Linked DNA regions of Labilibaculum antarcticum. The protein of the gene in region 2 interacts with the protein of the main gene of each other region in a pairwise test. Links are inferred from orthologs where the notes say so. Each region holds a gene or a part of one and is shown on either strand. Other genes may lie near its edges. The genes, in order: ALGA_RS08835 and purT.

Region 1 (9,210 bases), 2.6 Mb from region 2 along the record:
TGGTAACCTACTGCCGAAGGCATACGCCCAAGCAATGCCGAAACCTCAGAACCAGCCTGAGTAAATCGGAAAATATTATCTACGAAGAAAAGAATATCACGTCCACCTGTTTTTTCATCACCGTCACGTAAACTTTCCGCAACAGTTAATCCAGAAAGAGCAACACGGGCACGTGCCCCTGGTGGTTCATTCATCTGGCCAAAAACAAGTGAAACCTGAGATTTATCGAGAGCTTCTTTATCTACTAAAGAAAGGTCCCATCCTCCCTTTTCCATATTTTTTTCAAATGCGTCTCCATACTGAATAACCTTTGATTCGATCATTTCCCGAAGCAAATCATTTCCTTCACGAGTACGCTCACCAACACCAGCAAATACAGATAAACCTTCTTGACCAATGGCAATGTTATTTATTAATTCCTGAATCAATACTGTTTTACCAACACCAGCACCTCCAAACAAACCAATTTTACCACCTTTTGCATATGGCTCAATAAGGTCAATTACTTTAATTCCAGTAAAGAAAACTACCGATTCAGTACTTAACTCATCAAATGCCGGCGGAGTTCTGTGAATAGCATTACCACCTTCTTTACTTACAGGTCCAATCCCATCAATGGTTTCCCCAATCACATTAAGCAATCTACCTTTAATTTTATCTCCAGGAGGCATCATAATAGGCGAACCGGTTGCAATTACATCCATTCCACGACGTAATCCATCGGTTGAATCCATTGCAATGGTACGAACAGTATTCTCACCAATATGTTGCTGACACTCAAGAACCAAATTTTTACCATTTTCAATCACGACCTCTAAAGAATCGTAAATTTCAGGAAGCTTGCTTCCTTCTTTATCAAAACTTACATCGATAACAGGTCCAATAACCTGTACAATTTTGCCTGTATTTTGTGACATTTACATTATTTTTTTTGGATCATTAATCTCGCGTGACAACAAATTTAAAATTTTTTGTCAATAAAGGAGAATCTAATCCGAAATTTTAACATTCTTAAACGGAACGATTTACTAAACCCTTTACTAAAAAATAGAGCTCTTTTTTCTTTTCAGCCTCAACATCCACTCTATCCAAGTATTCCAAGCATAAAGCAAAATAGTTCTCTATCTTTTTCTGTGAATATTCACGAACATTTAATCGCTCATAAATATCTCTTACAGCTTTTATTTTTTCTTCCGGATTAAAATCTTTTGCAGTTATCCAGAATTTTAATTCTTTTTCAACCTCTCCTGAAGCGGTTTCCAAGGCTTTAATTAAAAGAAAGGTTTTCTTATTGGATAGAATATCACCACCAATTTTCTTTCCAAAAACAGCCTCATCGCCAAAAACATCTAACAAATCGTCTTGTAATTGAAATGCCATTCCAAGATTCACACCAAAACGATATAGTAATTGGGCATCTGTTGAGCTAGCATTTCCCATGACAGCACCCATTTTAAGACTTCCACCTAACAGAACTGCTGTTTTCAATCGAATCATATTCAGGTACTCTTCAATTTCAACATCATTTCTATCTTCAAATTCCATGTCGAACTGCTGACCTTCGCAAACTTCTAATGCCGTTTGATTAAAAACGGTAAGCACATCGCGCAAGTATTTATCTTCGCAAGACCCAATGAATTGATAGGCCTTAATAGACATAGCATCTCCGGAAAGGATGGCTACATTACTGTTCCATTTTTCGTGCACAGTTTTCATGCTTCTGCGAATTGGAGCATTGTCCATTACATCATCGTGCAAGAGCGTAAAATTGTGAAATATTTCTATTCCAATAGCGGGCAAACAAACTTTTGAAAGATCGTCTATGTACAAATTAGCAGCCAGAAGCACCAGAATCGGACGAAGTCGCTTCCCTCCAATGTCCAAAATATATTTCATTGGTTCAAAAAGTCCTTCTGGAGGAGCGGAAAGCTCCAAGCCATCTATCTCTTTTTCAATGATTCCCTGAAGTTCATTAAAACTATACATCATTTAAAAACTATTTTAATACGTATTTTAAACAGCTTACTAAAATATAAAAAAATCAATTCACAAGGCTTTCTTTTTCCTCTTTGTTTTCTAACGGTGCAATTCTAAGATCACCCAACTCAATATCCTCTTCTTCATCAAAAATTTGAAGCAATGGTTCTTTGAATGAACGATTGGTGATAAACTTCTCAAGAGTAAGTAATAAAGATGGCAATAAAATCAAGTTGGAAAGCATTGCCGAAAGCAAAGTTACCGACACTAATATCCCCAAAGAAACCGTTCCTCCAAAATCAGATAAAACAAAAATACCAAATCCAAAAAATAAAATAATGGATGTATACATCATGCTCTGACCAGATTCACGAAGTGCAAGCACCACTGAAGAACGAATGCTCCAATTAGTCGCTTTCAACTCTTGACGGTATTTTGCCAAATAGTGAATTGTATCGTCAACAGAAATACCAAATGCAATGCTAAATACCAGAATTGTTGATGCTTTTATCGGAATTCCGAAAAAACCCATTAAAGCCGCTGTAATTATCAAAGGTAACAGATTAGGCAATAAGGCAACCACCACCATTCTTTTGGAAGAGAACATCCAAGCCATAAATGAGGCAATCAGAAAAATTGCCAAAGTAAGACTTATGAATAGATTCTTGACCAGATATTTATTCCCTTTAAAAAAGATGATACTGGATCCTGTTACATGAACCGTGTATTGATCCTCAGGAAAGATATTATTTACATGTGTCAGGATTTTTTTCTCCAGTTTTTCCATCCGGGTAGTTCCAATGTCCTTAATTCTGAAACTCATTCGGGTAATTGACTGAGTAGAATCTACGAACGTGCTGAACAACTTCGAATCGTCACCGGTATCGGATTTAGCCAAATAAGACATAATCACATTTTGAGTCTGACTATTGGGCAATTTATAGTATTTTTCTTTGCCATTGAAGTACGCCTGATTGGCAAATTTTGCCGCCTCAACAATCGAAACAGAGGAAGAAATTTCAGGATATGATTTTAAAGTATCGTTAAGAGTATTTAATCGTCTTAAGGTTGATAGTTTTAAAATCCCCGCCTTTTTCTTAGTCTCAACCATCACTTCCAATGGCATAATTCCATCCATGTTTTTCTCGAAGAATTTTAAATCCTGAAAAATAACGTTGTCATGTGGCAGATCATCAACCATATAACCAGTACTCTTCATTTTACTGATCCCAATAACTCCTAAGACAAGCAAGGCAATGCTTACTGTATAAACTATGGTCCGACGATTCAATACAATCTTCTCTAATTTATCAATAAACCAAACTGTCATCCTATTATCCAAATGACGTGTCGCCTTTTGATCAGGAGGATTTAAAAAGCTGAAAATGATTGGAATTAAAAGTAAAGACAGAACAAAAACCACCATAATATTTAAGGCGGCAATTACACCAAACTCCTTCAATATCTGACTTGAAGTCACAATAAAAGTAGCAAAACCTGATGCTGTAGTTAGATTGGTTAAGAAGGTTGCGTTCCCAATTTTTGAAACAACACGTTGCAAGGCTTTTATCTTGTTGTTGTGACGAATGTATTCTCCGTGGTATTTATTGATGAGAAAAACGGAATTTGGAATCCCTATCACCACCAGTAATGGCGGTAACATCGCAGTAAGCAAGGTTATTTTGTAATCGAACAATACCATTGATCCAACTGCCCATATGACACTCAAAACAACAACCAACATACAAAAGAACACTACCTTGAACGAGCGGAAGAACATGAATAAAATGATCGCAGTTACTAAAAGGGAAAGATAAATGAACATATTCATCTCCTTTTTAATCATTTGCGCGGTAACTACCCTAATGTAAGGAAGTCCCGAGTATTTCATGTCTAATTTGTACTTGGCCGTAAACCGGTCGGTAATTTCACGAACCTTAACAACCATTGGCTCACGCTCTTTCGAATTAATAATTCTAGCGTTTACCGTGATTCCCATTAAAAACGTATTGGTCTCCTTATTAATTAGGCTACCCTGATAAAATGGCAATGATTCAGCAATAGCCGCAAGACTATCTAATTCTACTTGCGAACTTAGTTTCTTCGGAAAAATTGTTTGAAATTCGAATCTCTTCGCTTCATTGTTTTTATTGATATTGTAAGTATGTGCAATGGAGACAACAGCATCAATTCCATCCAAAGCTTTCAGGCTATCTCCTAAGGCAATCCAATCGTTAAACTTCTCAAACTCATAAAAATCCGGATCCTGAACGGCGAAGAACATGACATTTCCTTCTTGTCCGAATGTATTTTTAAAACGTTCGTATTCAACAGATGCGGGATCATCATCCGGCAAAAGTATAGAATACTCATAGGACATCTCCACAAATTGAGCTTTATAACCCATAAAAATTGTGACTAGCCCAATTATCACCAAAAGTAAAATTCTATTCCTGAGAATTATTCCTGCAATTCTATTCCACATACTATTATCCTGCTAAAGAGATCTCTGATTTATTTTAGATTCCGGCGAAAATACGACATATAATCATTTTTTCAAAAGATGATGATTGTACAGAATCCGAAAACATATATTTTGGCGAAATTAAGGAATAAAATTACGCAAATTCAATGAAAACAGCTGATTTTTAATAAATTAATTACCAAACACAAGAACATCTTAGATGATTATATCTCAATTATTCACCCATTTCATTAAAAATAAAATACTAAACACAACTTTTCTGGCGCAATGAGCCATATAATCAACTTACTATCAAACCAATCTGTAAGAGTTAAAAATATATAAAAATTTACTTTGATATTATTTTACAATATTTTCTTATGCTTATTTTTACTATTTATTAATACTAAATTAACACGTTAAAAAATTAGAGATTCTCTAAATATCTTCTATTTTTGCCGACTGAACCTGTACTAATCTATTGAAAAACAAATAAAATAAATCAAGTTATGGATTACGGATTGGCCGATATTTTAACGCTTATAGGATCTTTAGGTTTATTCCTATATGGAATGAAGTTGATGAGTGAAGCTCTTCAACAAGTTGCCGGAGACAAGATGCGAACCATTCTCGCGGCAATGACTTCCAATCGATTGAAGGGCGTAATGACCGGTGTATTAATCACAGCACTCATTCAGTCTTCATCCGCAACAACGGTAATGGTAGTTAGCTTTGTTAATGCTGGATTGTTATCGCTTGTAGAATCGATAGGAGTGATTATGGGTGCCAATATCGGTACTACGGTTACTGCCTGGTTAATCTCCCTTTTGGGGTTTAAAGTTAGTATGAGCGCAATATCTTTGCCTTTAATTGGTTTGGGTCTTCCATTTCTGTTTTCAAAAAATCGTACAAAAAAGAATTGGGGTGAATTAATCATGGGATTTGCTTTGCTTTTTATTGGCTTGCAATTTCTTAAAACTTCAATGCCTGATATCAAAAACAATCCTGAGATTCTAAATTTCCTGACCAGTTATACGGACATGGGGTTTGCTTCTACCTTGCTGTTTTTGTCCATTGGAACTCTTCTTACTATTTTAATTCAATCATCGTCGGCTACCATGGCACTTACTTTAGTAATGTGTAATAGTGGATGGATTAGTTTCGAAATGGCCGCAGCTATGGTATTGGGAGAGAATATTGGGACTACCATTACCGCGAATATTGCCGCAATGATTGCCAACACTTCTGCTAAAAGGGCTGCAAGAGCCCATCTGATCTTTAATACCATTGGTGTTATTTGGGTGCTGATTTCGTTGCCTTATTTCTTAAAAGGAATTGCCTGGGTTAACATGACTCTTCTTGGTGGCGGCGATCCATTTACAAGCACAGCAGCCGTGCCTATTTCTTTGTCATTATTTCATACCGTATTCAACATTCTGAATGTTGTTTTCCTAATCTGGTTTGCCAATTTCATCGTAAAAGTAGTTACCAAACTGGTTCCTATTCGGGAGGATGTAGAAGAGGAATTCAAACTTCAGTTCATTAAAACAGGAACTCTTTCAACTCCTGAAGCATCCTTATTCTTGGCTAAAAAAGAAATAAGTACCTACGTAAAAAGCACTAAAAAAATGTTTAGCTATACCAAGCAGGCATTTAACGAAACCAATGATAAAACTTTCAATAAACTTTTCGAAAAAATTGACAAAAGAGAAGATGAGAGTGATGAAATGGAAGTGGAAATTGCTAATTTCCTGGCCAAAGTATCTGAAACCAGACTGAGTTCTGAAAACTCGGAAAGAGTCCGTGCCTATTTTAAAATGGTAAGTGATATTGAAAGTGTTGGTGATTCAATTCTTAACCTTGCTAAAGCGATGAAGAGGAAACGTGAACAAAAAGCGTGGTTCCCTCAGAACTTGAGAGATAATATCAACAATATGTTCAAATTGGTTGATGATGCTCTTGAAATTATGCATGATAACACCAAAATGGAATTTACTGAAGTGAAAATCAAAAAGGCTTGGGAAACTGAGCGTGAAATAAATGATTACAGAAATCTTCTTAAAACTGAACATTTAAACAATGTGGAAGAACATAAATACAAATATCAAGCTGGTATTATTTACAATGATATGTTCTCTGAATGTGAAAAAATTGGTGATTACTGTATCAACGTAAGTGAAGCACTTAACGAAATAAAAGAATAAATAAGCCATTGGCTTTTAGACACAAAAAATCCTCACCCATTGGGTGAGGATTTTTTTGTACTATTAATACACCTCGAAATCCCCTAAAAGGGACTCAAAAACTCAGTGTTTACGATGAGATGTGCAGGTCTAATATTTCGCAAAGTTACTCTTCTGTTAACACTTCAATTAGCTTAATCGAATCAGTAATACACTTCGAACAAATATTCTTTTTCAGATCCAAGTCTAGAAATTCCTTCTCTCCTTCCTGAGTTGTAAAATCACAATTTAAAAGAGCCTTACAGTCCAGCGAATCATACAAAGCAGTAAAATTAGCAGTAAACTTTTGTATCATTTCATTCGTTGCGTTTCGGGCATCAATATTTCCGGGATGTTTCTTAGAATTATAAATTCCCAATACCATAAAAGATCCAGTAACTGCTCCGCAAGTCTTTTGCATTTTTCCCATTCCACCACCAAAACCATTAGATACAGCTAGAGCCATATCTGGATCGAATTTCAGATAATCTGCATAAGCCGTTACTACTGACTGGGCGCAATTCATCCCATTGTAAAATGAATGGACAGCTTTTTCTTCAATTTCTTTCATAAAATGCAATTTGTTGCTATTGAATATGATTGACAACAAAGATAGGTATATTCCTAATTGATAAAAGCCCAACCGAAGGTGAGCTTTCATTATTTTTAATATGTACTTCTGTTCAATTCGAATCTATTTCACTCTGAATGATGAATTAAGTCGAATATCATCAGATGCGGCTCCAACTTTCACTTGAATTTCTCCTGTTTCCACAACGCGTTTCATTTCACGGTTCCATAGTGCTAAATCATCTGGTAGTAAAATGAATACGACTTCTTTTTCTTCACCAGGCACAAGTTCAACTCGTTTAAATCCTCTCAGTTGCATTACTGGAGTTGCGACAGAGCTAAAGGTATCAGTAATATACAATTGAACCACTTCTGTTCCTTTCCTTTTTGAAGTATTCTTGACCTTAACTTTTACCGTTTGTTCTTCCGTTTTACTTATTTCTGATTTTTCAATGCTTAAATTAGAATACTCAAACTGACTGTAACTTAGACCATGACCAAAGGCAAATAATGGCTTATTGGTTCCATCGACATATGAACTTGAAGCTGATTTTTTATGATTGTAATAAATAGGCAATTGCTCGGTATAACGAGGAAAAGTAATTGGTAATTTACCAGAAGGATTCACCTTACCCGTTAAAATATCAACAGTAGCCTGTCCTCCTAATTCTCCTGCATACCAGGTTTCTAAAATGGCGTCAACTTTTTCTATTTCTTCAGTTAGTACCAAAGGTCGACCATTTTGAAGAACAAGAATAATAGGAGTTCCAGAAGCAGCCACGTCATTCAATAACTTTTTACTATTATCATTTAATTCCAGCTTTAGTTTATCCTTTCCTTCTCCGCAATCATCTTCAGTTTCACCTAAAACCAATATTGTCACATCAGCTTGTTTTGCGGCCTTAACAGCCTTTGCATACATGTTGTTTTTATCATTTACATCAGCTTCAATTTCCCATTTCAACTGAAAACCAGCGTAGTCTTCAAATTCTGCAAACTCAAGTTTAATCTCATATTTCTTTCCTTTTTCAAAACGTATCTTCTTATGCCCCCATTGATTTATAGTGCTTCTGTCCCAATTGTCGATTATTACTTCTCCATCAATTGTTAGTCTTGCAACATCATCAGCTATTAAACCAAATTTATAGGAACCAGTTAATTCAGGAATAAGATAACCACTATAACTAACAGAAAAATTATCAGCGGTTATACCGGCTTCAGGACTAAGGTTATGCCAATACTTTACTAAGTTCGTTTCAACTTTAGTAAATGCAGGTTTTCCAGAACAATTAGTATTATTAAAATAGGCTGCTGTCAAACCTTTTTCTCCTGATTCTGTCCTTAAAAACTTTTCACCTATCACCTCCATATTAAATGCCGGAACATTTAAATCTACAAACTCAACATCATAATCGGTGTTTTTAAAAGCATCAACAATAGAAACTCCTTCGACATTTTTAGGCGCGTAACCTCCTAAATGAACTTCGCCTGCCATTTCTCCAATCACAGCAATCTTTTTCACCTCTTTTCCTAAAGGCAAAATATTATTCTTGTTGTAGAGCAGCGTAATTGATTTATGAGCGGCTTCCAGTGCTAATTCCTGATTCTCTTTAGAATGATATCTGTTTGCCTTTAAATCCACATTAGTGTATGGATTTTCAAATAGTCCCAAGCGAAATTTCACATACAATACACTTGATACAGCTCTGTTAACATCCTCAATTTGCAAGGTTTTGTCACTAACAGCATCAATGATAGCTTGCTGAAAGACTTCATGTTTGTAATCGTAGAATTGCATATCCAAACCGGCATGTATTGAATTGGTAATAGCTTCCTTAGGTGTTTCCGCAGTACCGTGTGAATTAGTCTGTTTGGCAATAGCTCCCAAATCTGATAAAACCATTCCTTTAAAACCCCATTCATCACGAAGTACCTCCGTCAACAACCAATGATCTGCAACTGCGGGAATTCCATCCC
Region 2 (9,374 bases):
TACATCACCTATGCAGAAATGATGGTTCCGACCTCAAATTATTGGAATGTGATTCACGGAACTACTCCAGGTGAAGCATTACAAGATGAAGAAGGCGTTCAAATTATGAGAGTTTTAGGGAAAAACATGGCTTACCTATTGCAATTAATTGATCAGGGAAAAGACAAGGTAGAAGCTCCGGTACAGGAGAAGAAAATATACACCAACTTTATTCGATAATTCGAGCCACTAGCATAAGCCTTTGATATATAAACTGCCAACTTTACCGATTGGCAGTTTTTTTTTGATTTAATCCCCAATGAACTTTAATGAATTTTAACTCTTATGTAATGAGCTATCAATCAACATATAACACATCAATGTAACCAAGGATCATTCATGTAAGATATTGTTTGCGTCGTTAAATCAAACTAAAATTGTATAGAATTTAAAAGCATAACTATAAAAGTTAGTGCAATTTTAATAATGAGCATTAGTCTGTTTTTATCGACCAATGCTGATGCAAAAAAGAAAAATATGAAAGAAGGAAAAAAAGAGTACCCAAAAGCTTTTTCCCATATTGGAATCACAGTTCCGGATTTGGATAAAGCTGTTGAATTTTACACCGAAGTAATGGGTTTTTATATTATTATGCCACCTACTGAGGTTGTTGAGGAAAATGAAACTGCAATTGGTGAAATGTGTATTGATGTGTTTGGCAAAGGATGGGGAACATTTCGCATTGCCCACCTTTCCACCGCAGATCGGATAGGATTTGAATTGTTTGAGTTTAAAGAAAGCAAAGAACAGAAACCTACATTTGAACCATTCAAATCGGGTCTGTTTCACTTCTCAATTCAGGATCCTGACGTAGAAGGATTGGTTGCCAAAATTGTTGAACATGGTGGAAAACAACGCATGCCAATCAGAGAATACTATCCGGGAGAGAGACCTTATCGCATGTGTTATGTAGAAGATCCTTTTGGCAATGTATTTGAAATATATTCTCACTCCTACGAATTGCATTATTCACAAGGAGCGTATAAGTGATGATCCTTTGCAAAAGCTTTTCCCCATTCATCTAATTCAAGGATAATGGGGATTATTGCTTTGCCCGACTCGGTTAATTTATAAACTACATGAGGTGGAACTTCAGGATACACTTCCCGACTCACCAATAGATCGTTCTCAAGTGCTCTTACCGAAAAAGTGAACATTCGATTTGATAGGCCAGCTATGGATTTCTGAAGTTCACCAGACCGCATCTCGCCATCTTTTAAATGAAAAAGGATTAATGACTTGTATTTGTCTCCAATTAAACGAAGCGCAAATGCAAGAGAGCAAATATATTCCTTTCCATCGTAGTTGATTATCTTAGGAGTGCAGCTATTATTTTCCATATAAAACTATAAATTTATTGGTAAAGGTAAGGATTTACTAACTTGTATTAATCATCAACTTTAAACTTAGATATGACAAAAAAAATAAACCAAACAGTACTGATTGTTCTTCTTTTCGCATTTGGTGCCTGCCAAAATACCAAGCAGGTAAAAGAAAGCAAACTTCATGTAATTGCTTCCTCAGAGCTGCAATGGACTGGTGTAGCAGTAAGTCAGGAAGGACGAGTTTTTGTGAATTATCCAAAATGGTCAGATAAGGTACCTGTAAGTGTAGCTGAAATTATAGATGGCAAAGCGATTGCCTACCCAAACACGAATTGGAACGACAGCGACAAGCCAGATTCATTTACTGCGATTCAATCGGTAGTCGTTGATAAAAAAGATCGCCTTTGGATTTTAGACACAAAGAATCCTCAATTCAAAGGAGTTTTGGAAAGCGGTCCAATCTTGTATCAATTCAATCTAAAAACTAATCAAAAAGAGAAAGCATATGCATTCCCAAAAGGAGTATTCACTGCTAATTCTTACTTTAATGATGTTAGAATTGATACCAGTAAAGAAATTGCCTACATGACTGATTCGGGCAATGGTGCTATCATTGTGCTGGATTTGAAATCGGGAAAATCGCGTAGATTGCTCGACAATCATTCTTCAACAGAGAATGAAGTTGACTCTTTAATTTGTGATGGCCACAAGTGGAAAAATAGTGTGCATTCCGATGGAATTGCATTAAGCCCAGACAGGAAAGACCTGTACTATAGTGCACTATCAGGTCATTCTTTGTATAAAATCTCAACTGCCACTTTAGTAAACGAGCAACTTTCAGATGAGCAAATTGCTATCGAAGTAAAGAAAGTAATGACAATTCCGGCAACCGATGGAATGCTGTTTGATAAAAAAGGGAACCTTTGGTTAGGTGGATTGGAAGACAATTCTATCAATAAAATCGATGCCAATGGTAAACTTGTTCAGGTTGTTCAAGATGATCTGGTACGTTGGCCGGATTCATTTGCAGAAGATAAAGATGGAAATATTTACTTTACAACTTCACAAATTTACTTGCCGGAAAATCTTCGCCAATCATACGATATTATCCGCTTTAAGCCCGAATAATAAGTTCGATAACAACAATTGGATTTAAAACAAAAAGGCCATTATTCTAGTAACAGAATAATGGCTTTCTTTTTGCTCAAATAGTTATCTAATCATTTATTGTAACTTTTTTCTCATGCGATAACATCCAATCATAAATATTGGAATTAAATGCGTCATATTCAGCATTCTCTTTTCCCATTCCTGTTCCTTCGTAGGTGTAGGTCCAAGAGTCATGCGCAACATCAGGATAAAGTGTAATTTTGGCTTTTTCGGTTGGATGGATGCTATTTATTGCTTCAATCATGCTTTTTGATTTGGAAGGTGCAACAGTTGCATCACTCTCGCCGTGAAATGCCCAAACAGGAATGTTTTTGAAATTTTCTGCCTGTCCTGTATTTCCACCGCCACAAATTGGAACTACTGCGGCCACATGAGATTCATCGCCAAATGTTCCAACATAACTAAAACATCCAAATCCACCCATACTTAAGCCTGTAATGTATATTCTGCGTTCATTAACTTTGTATTTCTCAATTATGAACTCTACAAAACGTTTTATTTTATCAGTCTGCCAACCATCATCATGACATTGAGGAGAAATAACCAGCATAGGATATTTTGGGGCCCAATTTCCATTTTCTATCATTTCAGGAGGACCATTTACAAGAATTCGCTCCAAATATTCCGGATGTTTGAAACTATTGCCAGTTTCTCCGGAACCATGCAAGAAAATCAGTAATGGATACATTGAATCGTTATCATCATCGTATCCTGCGGGCTGATAAGCATAGTAACCATAGGGTGTATTCGCTTCTGCCAATATGTGACCCGAATGAATTCCTCCTGTATCGAGAGGTAAATTTGAAAGATTATAATAATCGGTTTTAGATAAACCATCCTCACTGGAACAAGAAGAAGTACAAAACGAAATGAGTATACAAAAGGAAATAAAAACACAGTTCTTCATAATACAAAATTATTTTATAATTAACAGTTAATTTTCAATTATGAACTAGTACGAGATGAAATTAATTTTGGTTGGATTTATTATAATAATTTTGCCTTCTTGTTAAATAATCACGCTTTTTAATCGGAACTTATGTCTTCTATTGTGACTGGTTCAGTCATTTCTTAAATCCAGTTTGCAAAACTTTTCTGAAACTGCAGCTATTTTTTATAGTTCAGACATCACCTGGATGGATTTTATGGTGAAAAACTTGATTCCTGCAACACTTGGCAATATCGTTGGAGGTGCTTTGTTTGTTGGAACTGCCTATTGGTATGCTTACGATAAAAAATAGCTAGCAGTTGCAAGTGTTATGTCATCCCGAGGTATCGAGGGATCTGTTACTGACAAGATCCTTCACTTTGTTAAGGATGACGAATGATTAGATTAAATTTTCAGGTGCAGAGCACCGAAGCAATTATCCAAATCAGAATAAAAAAGAGAATGCTCAAATTAATGAACATCCTCTTTGTATTTCTTATCTGTCTTCAAGCCAGACGGGCTTCTACTTTTTCCTTGGATGAAAAAGTAGACAAAAAATCATTGACAACGTCCTCAACCACCCTTTAATAGAATAAATTCTAAACAAAAAAAACTCACTTCGCTCAAACAGATTTTTGTTTTTAACGAATTTCTTCTAAAAGGGTCCCGGTCTCCGGACTCCATGTCAAATCCCCTACTCATCATTATTCTGCAAAATAATACTCATTTATTTTTTAGGTGCAGAGCACCGCAGTATTTGTAGAAAATTTATAAGACAAACGAATAAAGGTGCAGAGCACCGAAGCAATTATCCGAATCAGAATAAAGAAGAGGATGCTCAAATTAATGAACATCCTCTACATATTTTTTATTTGTCTTCAAGCCAGACGGGCTCTTACTTTTCTCCTTAAATGAGAAAAGTAAGCAAAAGAATCAAGCTTCTCGGATGCTGTATGGCTTTCCATGGTTAATTCGTGCCCCGAATAACGCCCGATCAGCAATCCCCGAATCAAATCTGTTTTCTAAAAAAAAACAAACATTTATTACTTAGGTGCAGAGCACCGAAGCATTTATCCAAATCAGAATAAAGAAGAGGATGCTCAAATTAATGAACATCCTCTTTTATTTTATAGACTTTCGACTGTTGGACTATTTGACTCTTCTAGACTTTTCGAGACTATTCAAGACTCTTTTATCCTATTTATTCTTCACTGTAACGAGTGCAGCCATTTCTTTGGCCTGATCTACGCAAATAAAAACATCGGTACCGATAGAATTGTAGGCTAGTGTTATGCCCATTCTTCGGTATTCACGACTGGTTGGTTTCCCAAACAAACGTAAATCTGATTTTGGATAGATTGCCGCTTTCTCCAAACCTTCGAAATATGGATTAGTCCCTTCTTTATGTGCAAGAATAACAGCACTTGCTCCTACTCTTTCCAAGGTGATTTCAGGAATAGGCAAACCTAATACGGCCCGACAATGCAATTCAAATTCACTAAAATTTTGAGTGCCTGCAAGAGTAACCATTCCAGTATCGTGCGGACGAGGTGATAATTCCGAAAAGACAACTCCATCTTCGCAAATAAAGAACTCAACACCCCAAAGACCGGCACCACCCAATTCCTGGGTTACTTTCCTGGCCATATCCTGTGCCGCTTTTACATCTGCATCAGAAATTACTGCTGGCTGCCAGCTTTGCTGATAATCGCCACGTTCTTGAATATGACCTATTGGAGGGCAAAATAAAGTTGGCCCGTTCTTCTGACTCACCGTTAGTAAGGTAATCTCAGAAGTGAATTTTACGAATGCTTCTACAATCACATCACCAGAATCACCACGACCTTTAGAACCGGCTATATTCCATGCCTTTTCAATATCAGCCTCACACTTAATTATCGATTGGCCTTTACCTGATGATGACATTAATGGTTTCACCACGCAAGGCATTCCAACCTCTTCCACCACAGTATACATCTCCTCTAATGAACCGGCATACAAATATTTTGCAGTTCTGATTCCCAAATCTTTTGCTGCCAAATCGCGAATCGCTCTTCGATCCATAGTGAAGTTAGCTGCTTTCGCACTTGGTACCACCTGAATGCCCTGTTTCTCGTAATCGTAAAATCGTTCGGTACGTATCGCTTCAATTTCCGGTACAATTAAATCGGGTTTGTGCTTGGCTACCACTTTATCAAGAGCATCCCCATTCAGCATATCAATCACCTCAAACAAATCGGCAACCTGCATCGCCGGAGCTCCTTCGTGACTATCGACTGCCACAACATTTTGTCCCAATCGTTGAGCTGCAATAACAAATTCTTTTCCCAGCTCACCTGAGCCCAATAGTAAAATCTTCTTTACCATAAAATTACTTTCAATTATAAATGGATTTATAGAAATCGTGTTTGGTTGTTGGCCCGCAAAATTACATTCATTTTTTCTATTATGCATATTCTCACGAAGCTATTTTAACACCCCCCAGCTTGTCAATCTCGCCTCAGTTTCTGAAGGCAGAGCCAAAAAGAATCAGAAAAAACAAACAAGATGACAATTTCAGTTTCATTATCAATAATTTATGCTTAGCGACAAGCATGATGCTCCAATCAAAATAACTTTAAAAATTTATCCTGCTTTAATATGTCTAAAAGCACTTTACAATCTAATTATTGTATTATTTTTGTTGCCTTATTAAAAAAATAGATCTGCCAAAAACCGTGTCCTTACAATTAATGATTCTTCTAAATAATGCTTACTCCCATTATAGAATCATTCATACCTATTGAAAATGAGAAACAATAAATTCATAAAATTCATTGGCTCAATTGAGCAAATCCCTTCCTTGTATTACCTGATCAAGTGGCTGTTAATCTGCACATTTCTGGGCGCTATAGCTGGTAGTATTTCTGCATTTTTCCTTTTAAGTCTTGAATGGGTAACAGATTGGAGAGAAAGTCACCTTTGGATCATAGCCCTGCTTCCTGTAGGTGGTTTTATTATTGGCTTGTCGTATCATTTATACGGAAACAGTGTTGTTAAAGGCAATAATTTACTACTTGAAGAATTTCATTCTCCCAAAAAAATTATTCCATTTAGAATGGTACCCTTGGTTCTTTTTGGAACTATTTTAACTCATTTGTTTGGCGGTTCGGCTGGTCGAGAAGGAACAGCAGTCCAAGTGGGCGGGGCTATCGCCGATCGTTTTACGAAAGTATTTAACTTCTCGAAAATAGATCGTAAAATTGTATTGATTGCTGGTATTAGTGCTGGATTTGCATCGGTTTTTGGAACACCATTGGCAGGTGGGATTTTTGCACTCGAAGTTTTGGTTCTAGGAAGAATCAGACTGGATGCCATCATACCCAGTTTTATGGCCGCCATTTTAGCCGATTACTTTTGTCGGATTTGGGGCGTTTCTCATTCTCATTATTCCATCAGCTCTGTTGTTGAAATGAGCCCCGAAAATTTACTTTGGTCCCTTCTCGCAGGCATTATTTTTGGACTGGTTGCAATGCTTTTCTCAAAATCAACTCATTTTTGGAGTCATTTATTTGCGAAGTACATAAAGTATCCTCCCTTTCGTCCGGTAATTGGTGGTATCGTTTTGGCGATTGCAATTTATGCACTTGGAACAACAAAATATATTGGATTGGGTCTTCCGACCATTGCCGATTCCTTTACGATCAACCTAAATTCATACGACTTTTTACTTAAAGTACTATTCACCTCTTTTACATTGGGTGCCGGTTTTAAAGGTGGCGAAGTAACCCCTTTGTTCTACATAGGTGCCGCACTAGGCAATGTTTTAATTTGGTTCATTCCACTGCCTATGAGCTTACTGACCGGAATGGGCTTTGTTGCTGTTTTCGCAGGAGCTACAAACACACCCTTGGCCTGCACTGTAATGGGACTTGAATTATTTGGTGCCGAAGCCGGCGTTTTTCTTGCAATTGCCTGCAGTACCTCCTATCTATTTTCAGGACATTCAGGCGTTTATTCGTCGCAAATTATTGGAAGCCCTAAAAACACAAATTACACCAAAGAAAAAGGACTTCAATTGTCTGAAGTGACACGCAAAATATTTCAGAAATAATTGAGATAACAACTGTTTGAATTCACAGTGAAAATACCGTTGGAAACAAAAAGTTAAATTATCTTGAGCGTTGATCCCAAAGCATCGGGAAAAGTATTTTATCCCATCTGCTGAGCGATTGTATTGCATAACATTTAATAAGTAATAAGGACAGAATAAAGTTGTGCGGGTATCAAGAGTATTGACTACAATGAATATTAATTACCTTAAATTCAGCTAATGGTATGGCAACATTATTTTTTATTACAAAAAAAATTGCCACATTCGGGTAATCAAACGAAACAATATTAATATTGTAAACTTCAATAGAATCATTCCTAAAGAATTTATCTATTAATATTACCTCCATTTAAACAAAACTTCATGAGTAAAGAACACAAAACCCTTACTGAGTTTTTCTCATTTCTTGTTAATAAACAAGAAAATTTTCAACTTCGACAAGAGGATGCAGAAGATATCATTCAAGATTATTACAATTTAAAAAATGAGCAGATTGAAGAATTAAAAGAAGAAAAAAGGGTAAAAGGCTTAAAAAAGTTAGCATTAATTGTACAGAAAAGAGAAGAAAGGGAAAACCAAGCCAGAATCAAAGCACAATTCAAAGCACAACAGCAAGTAAAAGTACAAGTGCAAGTAAAACAGGTTATTCCGAATACAAGTCCAAATACAAATATGATGCGTCCTAAAGTAAAAGCAATAAAGGAGATGCAGGCTTTAATTGATCGCATTAGAAACTGATACAAGAAAAATGCCCTTCCTGATGCGCGATTGTATCGCGACCATATAATAAGTCAAAACCAGACAATAGCATCGTGCGATAGCAAGGGTAAATTATTGGGAGTCCTAAAAAACACAAATTACACCCAAAAAAAAGGACTTCAATTGACTGAAGTTAGACGCAAAATTTTTCAAAAATAACAGATTTAGGAACTGTTAAATTTATCTTTACGATCAGCGAAAGCATTTGATAATGAAGCAAAACCCTTTTTTATTGAGACAAAATCAGTAAGGGGTAAAAATGAAATATACATGAAGTAAGGGATTACAATTCCCCTATGAATCAAAAATTTAAGCGACTTAGATAAGTCGCTATTTTCAATCATTAAAAATTAATTTACACAGCAACTATTTCTTCTCTCATGCTGTACAGTACGAATATAACCTCCTCTTTCTCCCGCTGACCAATATTATTCATATCCAAGGCTTTCATCATATCGGATAGTACAGCCAAGAACTCCGTATCGCTAATATTTAAGCCTTTATGTGTGGCAAGCATATCCAATCCTTTGTACACAACAGGTCCGCCGGTACCCGCAATAAAAAAAGTGGCAGCACCATTTTTCAAAGCGGCCACATCCATCTTCGCATTCTCGAACCGGGTTGCTATCGCTGGATTTACCAAATGCAAATCGACCACGTTGCCGGCAATTTTTGTTATTCCCTCTGTTCCTCCTAATCTCTCATAAAGTGTCTCGCTCATCTTCTATCCTCCTTTTAGTGAATAGACAAGAAGTTAGCACATTAAGACACTAAAGTCAAGGAACATAGCTTATTTAGAAATAGGCTTATCCCTATCAATAGGGCTACTTATTTCAACTTTGCTAAAGAAATTAATGTGTTGACTTTAAACTCCCGCTAATTTTATGTGTTTCATCCCGACCTATAGCGCATACATCGAAAAAACTACAATGGTTTGCTATCGAAATTTTATATTTAAGCCTTTAACATATAATATCTATTTTAACGAACATTAATCACATCGAATGAAAATGAATTTAAAACAAATGGGAAAAGGACTACTTGCTGTTGCTTTTGCGAC

Evidence for each region.
Region 1: the proteins of purT (region 2) and ALGA_RS08835 interact in binary tests that used the Escherichia coli proteins (3 or more experiments, as listed by UniProt). The link is inferred for Labilibaculum antarcticum from one-to-one orthologs.

What each region holds. Positions count from the first base shown.
Region 1 is NZ_AP018042.1:2,248,313-2,257,522, forward strand. The notes cover bases 1-2,807. They hold ALGA_RS08835 (polyprenyl synthetase family protein), read right to left. Parts: upstream 1,990-2,807; coding sequence 1,012-1,989; downstream 1-1,011. Other genes in these bases: atpD (F0F1 ATP synthase subunit beta), read right to left, coding at 1-917; ALGA_RS08840 (efflux RND transporter permease subunit), read right to left, coding at 2,042-2,807. In the rest of the region: more of ALGA_RS08840, read right to left, coding at 2,808-4,462; ALGA_RS08845 (Na/Pi cotransporter family protein), read left to right, coding at 4,951-6,645; ALGA_RS08850 (C-GCAxxG-C-C family protein), read right to left, coding at 6,791-7,234; ALGA_RS08855 (glycoside hydrolase family 3 N-terminal domain-containing protein), read right to left, coding at 7,358-9,210.
Region 2 is NZ_AP018042.1:4,807,427-4,816,800, reverse strand. Bases 3,745-6,715 are described here. They hold purT (formate-dependent phosphoribosylglycinamide formyltransferase), read right to left. Parts: upstream 5,830-6,715; coding sequence 4,660-5,829; downstream 3,745-4,659. Other genes in these bases: ALGA_RS19240 (voltage-gated chloride channel family protein), read left to right, coding at 6,251-6,715; ALGA_RS19250 (formate/nitrite transporter family protein), read left to right, coding at 3,745-3,775. Outside these bases: ALGA_RS19275 (flavodoxin family protein), read left to right, coding at 1-219; ALGA_RS19270 (lactoylglutathione lyase family protein), read left to right, coding at 517-1,029; ALGA_RS19265 (winged helix-turn-helix transcriptional regulator), read right to left, coding at 1,005-1,379; ALGA_RS19260 (SMP-30/gluconolactonase/LRE family protein), read left to right, coding at 1,452-2,492; ALGA_RS19255 (carboxylesterase family protein), read right to left, coding at 2,581-3,441; more of ALGA_RS19250, read left to right, coding at 3,617-3,744; more of ALGA_RS19240, read left to right, coding at 6,716-7,555; ALGA_RS19235 (hypothetical protein), read left to right, coding at 7,919-8,293; ALGA_RS19225 (group I truncated hemoglobin), read right to left, coding at 8,670-9,035; pepF (oligoendopeptidase F), read left to right, coding at 9,319-9,374. UniProt on the Escherichia coli protein: Involved in the de novo purine biosynthesis. Catalyzes the transfer of formate to 5-phospho-ribosyl-glycinamide (GAR), producing 5-phospho-ribosyl-N-formylglycinamide (FGAR). Formate is provided by PurU via hydrolysis of 10-formyl-tetrahydrofolate.